DNA from 3 places in the Thiomicrorhabdus aquaedulcis genome. Region 1 is predicted to be linked to each of the others. Evidence: predicted binding sites of a transcription regulator. Region 1 holds the regulator's gene; each other region holds the start of a gene.
The links. Region 1 encodes HrcA, which represses chaperone genes, less so after heat shock. Its sites were predicted from a motif close to TTAGCACTCNNNNNNNNNGAGTGCTAA; they were not measured.
Positions count from the first base shown of each region.

Region 2: a site for HrcA is predicted at 1,880-1,906, ahead of rpoH (RNA polymerase sigma factor RpoH). Genes of this name have one in related genera too.
Region 3: a site for HrcA is predicted at 2,268-2,294, ahead of EP181_RS01725 (co-chaperone GroES). Genes of this name have one in related genera too.

Region 1 covers NZ_AP018722.1:1,009,557-1,013,843, forward strand. The annotation lists gene recN (DNA repair protein RecN) at 1-652, opposite strand, end outside; gene EP181_RS04535 (NAD(+) kinase) at 715-1,590, opposite strand; gene hrcA (heat-inducible transcriptional repressor HrcA) at 1,721-2,764, shown strand; gene grpE (nucleotide exchange factor GrpE) at 2,806-3,372, shown strand; gene dnaK (molecular chaperone DnaK) at 3,565-4,287, shown strand, end outside.
Region 2 covers NZ_AP018722.1:2,311,921-2,316,207, forward strand. The annotation lists gene EP181_RS10630 (efflux RND transporter periplasmic adaptor subunit) at 1-193, opposite strand, end outside; gene EP181_RS10635 (efflux transporter outer membrane subunit) at 197-1,723, opposite strand; gene rpoH (RNA polymerase sigma factor RpoH) at 1,952-2,866, shown strand; gene EP181_RS10645 (YoaK family protein) at 3,068-3,760, shown strand; gene ovoA (5-histidylcysteine sulfoxide synthase) at 3,837-4,287, shown strand, end outside.
Region 3 covers NZ_AP018722.1:390,058-394,344, reverse strand. The annotation lists gene groL (chaperonin GroEL) at 213-1,841, opposite strand; gene EP181_RS01725 (co-chaperone GroES) at 1,908-2,198, opposite strand; gene proB (glutamate 5-kinase) at 2,440-3,564, opposite strand; gene cgtA (Obg family GTPase CgtA) at 3,585-4,287, opposite strand, start outside.

The sequences.
Region 1 (4,287 bases):
GTTGACCTTGTTCTTCAGACAGTGCCATAAACTCGTCTTTTTGGGGGGCGACTTCGTCAAACTCATTGAGCTGAAACTGCAATAGTTCGAGCTTACTTTGGTAGTCGGCCTGCTCGGTTAATAGGGTGTCTAATTGCTGTTTAAGGGCTTGCCACTGTTTGTAGTGCGCGCGGGTGGCGGCCAGTGCCTCGGGGTGTTGGGCGTAGGCGTCCAGTAACGTAAGCTGTTTTTGAGTTTGCAGCAGCGATTGATGTTCGTGTTGGCCGTGAATGTCAATTAAAAAACTGCCCAGCGTTTTTAAACTGCTGGCCGGAATAGGCCGACCGTTTATAAACGCTTTAGAGCGCCCTTCGGAGGTGACAATGCGGCGCAAATAACATTGGTGGTCGGCATCGTCCAACGCTTGTTCGGTTAACCAGGCCTGGACAAATGGCAATTGGCTGACGTCAAACAGTGCGGTAACGTCGGCGCGTTCGGTGTGGTGGCGCACCAACGCACTGTCGGCACGTTCGCCCAAGGCCAAGCCCAACGCGTCTAATAAAATGGATTTTCCCGCCCCAGTTTCGCCCGTGAGCGTGCTAAAACCGCGGTTAAAATTAAGCGTGAGGTGTTCAATTAAAGCTAAGTTTTGAATGGTTAACTCTTGCAGCATGGTGACGGGTTACTCTTAATAAAGACGCATAATTAAAAAAACAAATCATTAAAAAACAAAGTTTACAACTTGTCGCCCCAATGCAATTTGGCGCGCAGCAGCTCAAAGTGATCGTGGCCGCGGGGATGCAGCATTTTAATAAAATTTTTATGACGTGTCACGGTGGTGCGATGCGCGGAAGTGATGTTAAAGGTCACTTGTCCATCGCAAATAATTTGCGCCGCGCCGTTGCAGTTTTCGTGCGGGCGCAATTGCACCGTGCTGTGCCCCGAAATAACGTAGGGGCGCGTGCTCATGGTGTGCGGGTTAATCGACACCAAACTTAACACGTCTAGGCCGGGGTCTAAAATAGGTCCGCCGGCCGATAATGCATAGGCGGTTGAGCCTGTTGGGGTCGAAATAATCAAGCCGTCGGAGCGTTGACTGTTTAAAAACCGCCCGTCCACAAAGGTTTCAAATTCAATCATGCGCGGCGAGTCGGTTTTGTGAATGACCACGTCGTTAAACGCCAACTGTTCAAATACGGTTTTACCCGCGGTTTCAATCACCACTTTGATTAAATTGCGCTCTTCGCTGTCGTAATTGCCGTCCATCACTTCGTCCAACGTGCACAGCATCTCTTTGGGTGAAATGTCGGTTAAAAACCCTAAACGGCCAAGGTTAATGCCCAAGATGGGGATTTTATTGTCGACAATCGAGCGCGCTACGTCTAAAAAGGTGCCGTCGCCGCCTACCACAATGGCCACGTCAATTAAACCGTAGAGTTGGTCGCGTTCAATGACTTTAATACCATACCGCTCATGCGGAAAGTCATGGCACGAGGCCGAATCCAAATACACCGTTTTGTGTTTGGTTAACAGATGTTGCACCAGTTTATCGATGCTTTCCCACGATTGAATGCCGTTGTATTTGCCAAAAATGCCAATTTTTTGAAACATGAAATTGCTCGCTCACAAAGTTAATTAGGGTCAAGACTCTTGTATAAAGCCAATCCGCGCTTATAATTTAGCACTCAAGACTTGAGAGTGCTTAATGAGTACTTAATTAAAGACAAGGGCAAATTGCACCATGCTAAATGACCGTTCACACTATTTGTTTAAAAGTTTGATGGGATTATACCTCAATGACGGCAAGCCAGTAGGGTCAAGCACCTTGGCTAAATTGCCCGACATTGGCTTAAGTTCGGCCACGGTGCGTAACGTCTTGGCCGATCTTGAAAAGCTCGGTTTTATTCACGCCCCGCACACATCGGCTGGACGCGTGCCCACCGAGCGCGGCTATCGGTTGTTTGTGGACTCTATGTTGACGTATCAACCCATGTCGCCCAAAAGCATCGAAACCATCCGCCATGAACTCTCGCCCAATTTGAACCAAGACGCGTTGATGCAAAGCGCGTCTAAAGTGTTAACCGACATTACCGGCATGACCAGTTTGGTGTTGCTGCCTAACAAAGAACGCGAAATTTTACAGCACATTGATTTTATGGCGTTGGGTGGTAATCGGGTGTTGGTGGTGTTGGTGTTTAACGACCAAGATGTGCAAAACCGAATTATCGAGCTTGAAACGGCGGTTTCTGCCAGCGAGTTAGAACAAATTTCTAATTATTTAAACGCCCATTGCGTTGGCAAGAATTTGCAAGACGCTAAAAAAATGTTGGTGGCACAAATGGATAAAATTCGCCATTCCACCAATCAATTTATGCTGTCGGTGATTGAGGCCACAGACGAAGTGTTGACCCAACAGCTGATACCGCAACTGCCGTTTTTGGTGGGTGGGCAAAGCAAGTTGCTTAATTATCAAGAGTTGGCCAACTCGGATAAATTGCGCGCTTTGTACCAGGCGTTTGAGCAACACAGCGGTATTTTAAGTGTGCTAGACAAAAGCCTGGCCGCACCCGGTGTGCAAATTTTTATTGGCAACGAGTGCGGCAGTGCGATTTATCACGATTGTAGTATTGTCACCAAGCCTTACGAAGTGGACGGCGAGGTGTTGGGTGTTTTGGGCGTAATCGGCCCAAGCCGAATGCCGTATGCAAAAGTGATTCCTAAAGTGGACATTACGGCAAAAATATTAGGCTCGCTCTTGAAAAAAACCGAACGCAACCTTAGTTAAGGTGCACGTTAATAAATTTTAATCCAGATAGGGAAATCACCGTGTCAGACACTAAATCGACTTTACAAGATGATCTTAATACCACGCAAACTGCGCAAGAGAATGCTCAAGATGAAACGCTCGAACAAGTTGAGCAAAATGTAGAACAGGACATTGCCGCTTTATTGCAGGAATCTCAAGAAGAAGCCGCCAAGCATAAAGACATGGCGTTGCGCTTGCAAGCCGACATGGAAAACCTGCGTCGCCGCACCCGTTTGGATTTAGAAAGCGCGCACAAGTTTGCGTTGGATAAATTTGTGGATGCGTTGATTCCGGCGATGGATTCCATCGAAATGGGCATGGACGCGGCGGGCAAGGAAGAAGCCACGATTGAAAGTATTCGTGAAGGTTTGGACATGACGTTTAAACAGTTGTTGGATGTGTTACAACGCTTTAATGTTGAGCGCATTGATCCACTAAACGAAACCTTTAACCCACAATTGCACGAAGCGATGACCATGGTGCCGTCACCCGACCACACCAGCAATACGGTGATCATGGTGGTGCAAAAGGGCTATACCTTAAACGAACGTTTGGTAAGACCGGCGCGAGTGATTGTGGCGCAGTAAGATTTGATGTCTCGGCATTAAAAAACTCACACATTTTTTGACAGGTTACTTGAAAAACGTTTTGACAGACTTATATACAAACCATCAGTAATTCGTTAAACCAATTTAAACAATCTTAAACAATTTTAAAAATCATCAAGCTGCCTACATTTAATTTACAAAGTAGGCCGCACACAGAAACTGGAGAAGCACATGGCTAAAATTATCGGTATCGATTTAGGAACCACCAACTCTTGCGTGGCCATTATGGAAGGCAAAGAAGTAAAAGTTATTCCTAACGCAGAAGGCGCACGCACCACACCTTCGGTGGTTGCTTACACGCAAGACGGTGAAGTGTTGGTGGGCGATTCGGCCAAGCGTCAAGCGGTCACCAACCCAAAAAACACTTTGTTTGCTATTAAGCGTTTAATTGGCCGTCGCGCCGATGACGCGGTGGTCACCAAAGACAAAGACATGGTGCCTTACAGCATTGTGGCCGCCGATAACGGTGACGCATGGGTTGAAGTGGACGGTAAAAAACTGTCACCTCAAGAAGTGTCTGCACGCACGTTAATGAAGATGAAAAAAACCGCCGAAGACTATTTGGGTTACGCGGTAACCGAAGCGGTTATTACCGTACCGGCTTACTTTAACGACTCACAGCGTCAAGCCACTAAAGACGCGGGTAAAATCGCTGGTTTAGACGTTAAGCGTATTATTAACGAGCCAACAGCGGCGGCGTTGGCGTACGGTATGGACAAAGTCACGCGTGACAGCAAAATTGCCGTGTACGATTTGGGCGGCGGAACCTTTGACGTGTCTATTATTGAAGTAGCCGATTTAGACGGCGAAAAGCAAGTTGAAGTATTGTCTACCAATGGCGACACGTTCTTGGGCGGTGAAGACTTTGACATGGTTATCATTGATTACCTAGTA
Region 2 (4,287 bases), 1.1 Mb from region 1:
AACTTAACCACCACGCTACGGCGGCTAACAGAACCACACCCAACGCGCTTAACAACAACCACTTACGCACAGTGTGCGGCTTGGCATTGAGCTTGAGCGTTTGCTCAATAGTCGGCTTGCTGGTCTTAATGGGCTTAATTGCACTGCTTGAATCGCTGTCTGATGTTTGGTCTAATTTTGTCTCTAAACGCATAACTTACTCCAAAACGGGGGATGAATAAGGCGCAAAGGGCACCAAGGTATCGGGGGTAGAAACGGGCGCTTGCGACAGCGCCCAGTGTCCAGCAATGGCTTTAGACAAACTCACCAATTGCGTTAACTCATCCACGTGCACATCAATAAATTGTTGGCGCAAACTTAAGCGCGTGCGCTGTGCCACCAACACGTCGCTAAAGCCTTGCTCGCCCACTTGGTATTGAATCAACGCCAATTGCTCTTCTTGCTCGGCGGCTTGCAATGCCAGGGTTAACGACCGATACGTTTGCCGACTGGCGTGCAAACCGCTTAAGGCATCTTGGGTCTCTTTTAACGCATTTAAGAGAATTTTTTGATAATTTAACCAGGCCTGGTGCTCTTGTTCAGCTTGGCTTTGGCGTTGTGCGTCACGCGCACCGCCGTCAAACAAAACCTGGGTTGCCCCCAACGTGAGCGTGCGGACTAACCCATCCACACTCAACAACTCGCTTAAATTAGCGCCACTGCTGGTCAAACTGCCACGCAAACTCAACTTAGGCCATAAATTGGCACGCGCCTCGTCGGTTAAGGCCATCGCCGCCACCAAACGGTGCTCGGCCGCTTGCACATCAGGACGTTGGCGCAGCAACTCAGCTGGCAAAGGCAACAACACGCTGGCGGGTACATTCGGTAAAAGAGCTTTATCAGGTAAAAGGACTTCATCGCGCTCATCGCGCACACCGTTTAAACCAGCCGGCAACGCTTGCGGCGCTTGTCCCAATAACACCGCTAACTGGGTTTGAGTTTGCTTAATGCGCTGTTGCAAGCCCGGTACACTGCTGGCGGTTTGTTGATAACTGCGGGTGGCTTGTTGAACCGGCAACTGGGTGACCAGGCCTGCTTGATATTGCATTTTGGTTAAATTAAGGGTTTCTAACCAACTTTGCAAAGACGATTGTGTGAGCGTTAACTGCTGTTGCAACGCCCGTAATTGCAGATAATTTAACACCACCTCGCCACTCAAACTGACCAGCACATTGGCGTAATCGGCTTGGCTTGCCAACACCTGAGCATCGCGCGCGCTCAACGCCATGCGCCCACCGCCAAATACATCCAACTCCCAACTGGCGTCCAGTCCGGCGTTATAAACGCTTGAACTGGCCTGCTCGGTAGACTGAGCCGTTGCACCGGCTGACGTACCCAGTTGTGGCCCTAAACCCCCTTGCGTTTGGCTTCGCAACGCCCGCGCCTGACGAATCACCGACGCCGCCGACAACACATCGGGGTTAGCGCGCATGGCCTGCGCCATCAATTGATTTAACACTGCATCGTTTAACGTTAACCACCAGGCCTGGTCAGGTGCGTAAACAGCACGGTCACTGACCATTAATGGCTCGTTCCACGCATTGGGTGCGTCCAGCGCGGGTGGGGTTCTTGGGCTGATGGAACTGCAACCCGATAATGACCAAGAGAACCCCAACGGTAACGACAAGGCGAACGACAATGCCAACACACTGGGCGGTATAAATATAAAACGTAATCGCTGCACGGTAAATCTCCGTAAGTCTCTGTCAATATTTGTGAATCGCTGTAAATGGCTGTAAAACGAAACAAAACACGGAACTTGTAATACACACTTTACCACTTAAAACCCTTTAAAACCGTTTCTAAACTTACCTTAAATTATGACAACAGCATGAACCTATTAGCACTCTATTGCAATGAGTGCTAAAAATCAGTATAGTTTTTTTACATTAATTTAAAGAGGTCTATGAGCATGCAAAAATCACTTACAAGCCCACACGCCATCTTATCTGCGCCGGCGTTAAAGGCGAATCCTCCTGTAAAAAACCCCAATTTAGCGTTGTCGGTTCAGCTGGTGCCTGGGCAAAATTTAGAAACTTATTTGCAAACTGTTAAAAAAATTCAGGCGTTAAGTCCCCAAGAAGAGCGTGCGCTGGCCGAACAACTTTACTATCACCAAGACGTTAACGCCGCACGCCAGCTTATCTTGTCGTCGTTGCGCTTTGTGGTGCCCGTGGCGCGCAGCTACAACGGCTACGGTTTGCCATTGGGCGACATTATTCAAGAAGGTAACATTGGGTTAATGAAAGCCGTTAAACGCTTTAACCCCGAAGAAAATGTGCGCTTAATGACCTTTGCAGTACACTGGATTCGCGCTGAAATTAACGAATACGTGATTAAAAACTGGCGTATTGTTAAAACCGCCACCACCAAAGCGCAACGCAAACTGTTTTTTAAACTGCGCAGTACCAAAAAAACGTTGGAATGGTTTGGCGATAAAGACGCCGACCTGGTGGCCAAAGAGCTGGGTGTAACGCGTGCCGATGTATTAGAGATGGAAACCCGCTTGTACGGCAAAGATTTATCGGTGGACATGCCCACCGACGACGACAACGAAAACACCACGTTTCCTATTTTAGTCAGCCAAGAACTCAACCCAGAAATGGCGTTAATTCAACAAAGCACGGCCGACTACGAAATGAAACGCATGCGTAACGCACTAGCCACCCTTGACCCTCGCAGTCGTGACATTTTGCAACGCCGCTGGTTAAACGACCAAAAGGCGGGTTTAAAAGAGTTGTCGCAAGAGTACGGCGTCTCAATGGAGCGCATTCGTCAAGTTGAAAAGCAAGCCATGGATAAGTTAAAAAACCAATTATTGGCGTAATATCTTGCGTAATATCTGGCGTAACACTTGCAACCTTTAACACTGTTTTAACCAGGCCTGCTTAACGCAGGCTTTTTTGTATATTATTTTTGTGTGTTATTTTTGTATATTAAACATGTATGAACACACCCTTATTTTTACCCGCCAAGCCTGCTAAAGGCTCTATAATAAATTCTCAATTCTATTAAAAAGAATCCCACTATGCCGCAATCCGTGCTACCGAGCCCTTTAATAACCAATCTAAACAAAACCCCTGTGTTTATTTTAGCGGGCTTAATGTCGTTTGTGGCCGGTTACATTAACAGTGCCATGCTCATGGAATTTGCCTTACCCGTCAGTCAAATGACCGGCATTGCCTCACTCATAAGCGATACCATCGTAACCTCGCAATGGGGAGTATTGTGGGATGCGTGCCGTATTTTATTGGGGTTTTTGTTGGGTGCTATATTGTCAGGCTGGATGATTGGTCATCGCCAATATCGGCAAGACAAAAGCTACGGTTATGCGCTGCTTAGCATCAGTGGTTTACTGGGATTGGCGGCGGTGTTTGCCTTTATTCACTCCGAAGTGTCGGTGTTTTTGGCCGCCGTAGCCTGCGGATTGCAAAACGCCATGGTGGCCAGTTTTAAAGGCCTGCAAATTCGCACCACCCACATGACCGGCATTGTGACCGACATTGGCGTGCATTTGTCGCTGTGGCTTAAACACAAAACCCCGTGGGGCTGGCAATCGAGCTTGCTGATGGTATTATTAATCAGTTTTGTGGCGGGTGGCGCCACTGGTATTTTGGCGTACAGCTCTATGCCTAAAATCGCTATGGTGTTTCCCAGCATCATTATGGCGCTGCTGGGCGCACTGTATTTAATACAAATGTGGCGTGCACGCGCCCATTAAACCCATTATTAATGCTACAACACCTATACAAATACTATACAATAGTGGTCAATTTAAAATCACTTCCGGAGTTTTCATGTTAAGTCGAGCAGAACTGGTGGCCCAACCCCTTTTACTTAACCAAGGAAATGTTCAGGCCAAGCGCGCCGAAATTAAAGCCTACTTTAACCAAACGCAAGACACCTACGAGGCGCTGTTTACCACACTCGCCTGCGACCAAGCGTTTTACGAGCGCCCCTGCAGCTTGCGCCATCCGTTAATTTTTTACTTTGGTCACACCGCGACGTTTTTTACCAATAAATTGGTGCTGGCCAAGTTACTGCCGCAACGCATCAATCCGCACATCGAATCACTGTGCGCCATTGGTGTAGATGAAATGTCGTGGGACGACCTAAACGACGCCCATTACGACTGGCCAACGGTTGCGCAAGTTCGGACCTACCGCGCGCAAGTGCGAGAGGCCATCAACACCCTAATCGACCAGGTTGAGTTTAGCCTACCCATTGACTGGCAAAGCCCCATGTGGC
Region 3 (4,287 bases), 620 kb from region 1:
TACATGGGTTGGCACCCTACATATGCAAACGGACAAAGTGTTCTATTAACGCATTCGCAGACAAAAAAAATCCCGCAACCAGTGCGGGATTTTTTTGTGCCGGATTTAAGAATTTAAACAGCTTTTAAACAGCTTTTAAACAACGCTTAAATACATTTTAAACACAGCGTGCGTGTGTAATGCGCATAGGATTTGCACCCTATAACAGCAAATTACATCATTCCGCCCATTCCGCCGCCCATGCCACCTTCGGATGAACTGCCGGCTTTAGCCGGTAAATCAGCGATGGCCGCGCCAGTGGTTAACACCAAGCCTGCAACCGATGCGGCATTTTGCAAAGCCGAACGTGTTACTTTAGCTGGGTCAATAATACCCGCTTCTAGCATGTCGCAATAAATTTCTTTTGCCGCGTCAAAACCAAAGTTGCCTTCGCCTTCCATTACTTTGTTTACAATCACAGAACCTTCTAAACCACAGTTGGCCGCGATTTGACGCATTGGTTCTTCCATTGCACGCAGAGCAATTTGAATCCCGACGTTTTGATCGGCATTGTCGCCCACTACGTTAATTCTTGACTTAGCGCGCACTAATGCAACCCCACCGCCTGGTACAATTCCTTCTTGAACCGCAGCACGCGTGGCGTGTAAAGCATCGTCAACACGATCTTTTTTCTCTTTCATTTCCATCTCAGTGGCCGCACCCAATTTAAGGACAGCAACTCCACCAGACAACTTAGCCAAACGCTCTTGCAGTTTTTCTTTGTCGTAATCAGATGTTGTGGTTTCAAGTTGTGATTTGATTTGCGCACAACGACCTTCAATTTCAGCTTTTAATCCCAAGCCATCAATTAGCTTAGTAGAATCTTTACCAACTGAAACAGTTTTAGTTTGACCTAAAAGGTCTAACGTTACGGTTTCTAACGACAAGCCAACTTCTTCTGAAATCAATGTCCCACCGGTTAATACGGCAATGTCTTGTAACATCGCTTTACGACGCTCACCAAAACCAGGCGCTTTAACAGCCGCTACGCGCACAATGCCGCGCATGTTGTTAATAACTAAAGTGGCAAGTGCCTCGCCATCTATGTCTTCAGCAATAATCAACAGTGAACGACCGGCTTTAGAAACGGCTTCAAGTGTCGGCAACAATTCACGAATGTTAGAGATTCTTTTGTCGTGCAATAAGATGTATGGATTGTCTAATTCAGCCACCATTTTTTCTTGGTTGGTGACAAAATACGGTGATAAATAACCACGGTCAAATTCCATCCCTTCCACTACCACCAACTCGTCGGTTAATGAAGAACCTTCTTCAACTGTAATCACGCCTTCAGTGCTCACGCGTTCCATCGCTTCGGCAATCATCGCGCCAATGCTTGAATCGGAGTTGGCTGAAATAGTACCTACTTGCGCCCAAGACGCTTTGGTGGTGCAAGGCTGTGCCATTAATCTGATTTGCTCAACGACCGCTTCAACCGCTTTGTGAATACCACGGTTAAGATCCATTGGGTTCATACCGGCCGCAACCGACTTCATGCCTTCACGGACAATGGCTTGCGCTAATACAGTGGCGGTTGTGGTACCGTCACCGGCCACATCGTTGGTTTGTGAAGCCACTTCTTTTACCATTTGTGCGCCCATGTTCATAAACTTGTCTTCAAGTTCAATTTCACGCGCCACAGAAACACCGTCTTTGGTCACAGAAGGTGCGCCAAACGATTTTTCTAATACCACATTACGGCCTTTTGGCCCTAAGGTTACTTTTACTGCGTCGGCTAGAATGTTAATCCCTTCAACCATTTTTTCGCGTGCATCCATTCCGAATCTGACGTCTTTTGCCATGTTGGGTTTTCCTTTAATTCTGTTGTAGTAAGTTCTATCAATCTTAAAAAGTGGGGCGTAAAATTCTTATCCCACGATGCCAATAATGTCATCTTCACGCATCACCATTAAAGGCTTGCCGGCATCGTCTTTTACTTCTTGACCAGAGTATTGGCCAAAAAGAACTTTATCGCCTACCTTAACGGTCATTGGAATAATCGTGCCATTGTCAGCCACTTTACCTGGGCCGGTCGCAACCACTTCGCCAATAGTCTGCTTTTGTTGTGCAGAACCCGGTAACAAAATACCGCCAGAGGACTCTTTAGCCTCTTCAACTTGGCGAATTACGACGCGATCTTGCAAAGGTTTAATGTTCATCAGGTGTCTCCTATTAACAGTCATTGAAATAAATAATTGGATAATAAATTTTGGGAACGCCAGACGGGTTTAGCACTCGTCATAGCAGAGTGCTAACAATTTTAGCCATCTGCGCATTCAAGTCAACTCAATATAGACATACAGAACAATATTCAAGGTTTTTGACGCAAAAACAGCGTATAAAAGACGTTAACCAGGCCTGGTAGGAATTGACCAGGTCTGGTTACAAGATAGAAACGCGCTATTCAGACAGCACTAAATTATCACGGTGAATTAACGACTCATCGTCTATGTAGCCCAAAATGGCTTCAATTTGTGAGCTCAATTTACCTAAGATTTTTTGCGATTCGTTGGCGGGATAATTCACCAAACCGCGCGCCACTTCGCGGCCTTGCAAGTCACAGCACACCACCATCTCACCGCGCTGAAACTGTCCAATTTGCGATTTAACGCCAATGGGCAATAAACTTTTACCCGAGGTTTGCAACATGGCCACCGCACCGTCGTCCAACACCAGCGTGCCTTTGGCTTGCAAATGTCCGGCCAACCATTGCTGGCGTGCAGTTAACGGCTCTAAATCAGGAATTAACAACGTACCAAAGGCTTGTCCCGAAAACAATTTGGGCAAAATGGCCGGTTCGCGTCCCGAAGCAATTAACGTGGCTGTACCCGAACGCGCCGCGCGCTTAGCGGCCATCACTTTGGTGTACATGCCGCCTTTGCCCAATGCACCGCCTTCTGGACTGGCCATCGCCTCAATGTCTTTGCGACTGACTTGCGCCTCCATAATCAGCTTGGCGTTGGGATTTTGACGTGGATTGTCGTCGTACAAACCTTGCTGATCGGTCAAGATAACCAAAATATCCGCTGCAATTAAGTTGGCGGTTAACGCCGCTAAGGTGTCGTTGTCGCCAAAGCGAATTTCGTCGGTTACCACCGTGTCGTTCTCATTAATAATGGGAACCACTCGGTATTCTAATAAGGTTTGAATGGTGTTTTTAACGTTTAAATAGCGTTTGCGATTGGATAAATCGTCGTGCGTCATTAAAATTTGTGCGGTGCGAATGCCGTATTTGGCAAACTTAGATTCGTAGGCCTGAATTAAGCCCATCTGCCCCACAGCGGCGGCGGCTTGTAACTCGTTAAGCGCCGAAGGACGCGCCGACCAACCCAAACGTTGCATGCCTTCGGCCACCGAACCCGAAGAGACAATCACCACTTCAACACCGTGTTGTTGCAGCTCAACAATTTGCGCCACCCATAACTCAAGCGCGTCTAAATTTAACCCTTGACCGTCGTCGGTTAACAGGGCACTGCCCAGCTTAACCACCCAGCGTTTAGTTTGCTTTAATTGTGAACGATTCATCCTGTCTTGCCGCCCGCACTTTAAAAATCAAAATCTTCATCTACCGGCACGCTGGCACGCATCGGCTCTTCTTCGTCGTCCACTTTGCGGTTGCGCTCTAACGCATAGGCAATGTCTTGCACCAATTTAAGCGTGCCTTGACGTTGTGCGGCTGATACTTGATACACCGGACCTTGCCACTTAATGTCACTTACAATACGCTCGCACAGCGCACGCGCTTCGTCTTCTGGCAATAAGTCGATTTTATTAAGCACCAACCAGCGCTCTTTATCCAATAACTCGTCACTGTATTTTTCGAGTTCTTTTTGAATAATTACAATATTTTGTGCCGGGTCAGAGGCGTCTTCGGGCACGATGTCCACCACGTGCAGCAACAAGCCTGTACGCGATAAATGCTTTAAAAACTGAATGCCTAAACCAGCGCCTTCGGACGCGCCTTCAATCAAGCCAGGAATGTCGGCAATTACAAAACTCGACTCTGGTGACACGCGCACCACCCCCAAATTGGGGTACAAAGTGGTAAACGGATAGTTAGCCACTTTAGGACGTGCCGCCGAAACGGCACTGATTAAACTCGACTTACCGGCATTGGGCATACCCAATAGACCCACATCGGCCAAAACAATCAACTCAAGCAATAAATTGCGATCGTCGCCGTCTTCTCCAGACGTGCATTGGCGCGGTGTACGGTTTTTACTGCTCTTAAAGTGAATATTGCCTAAA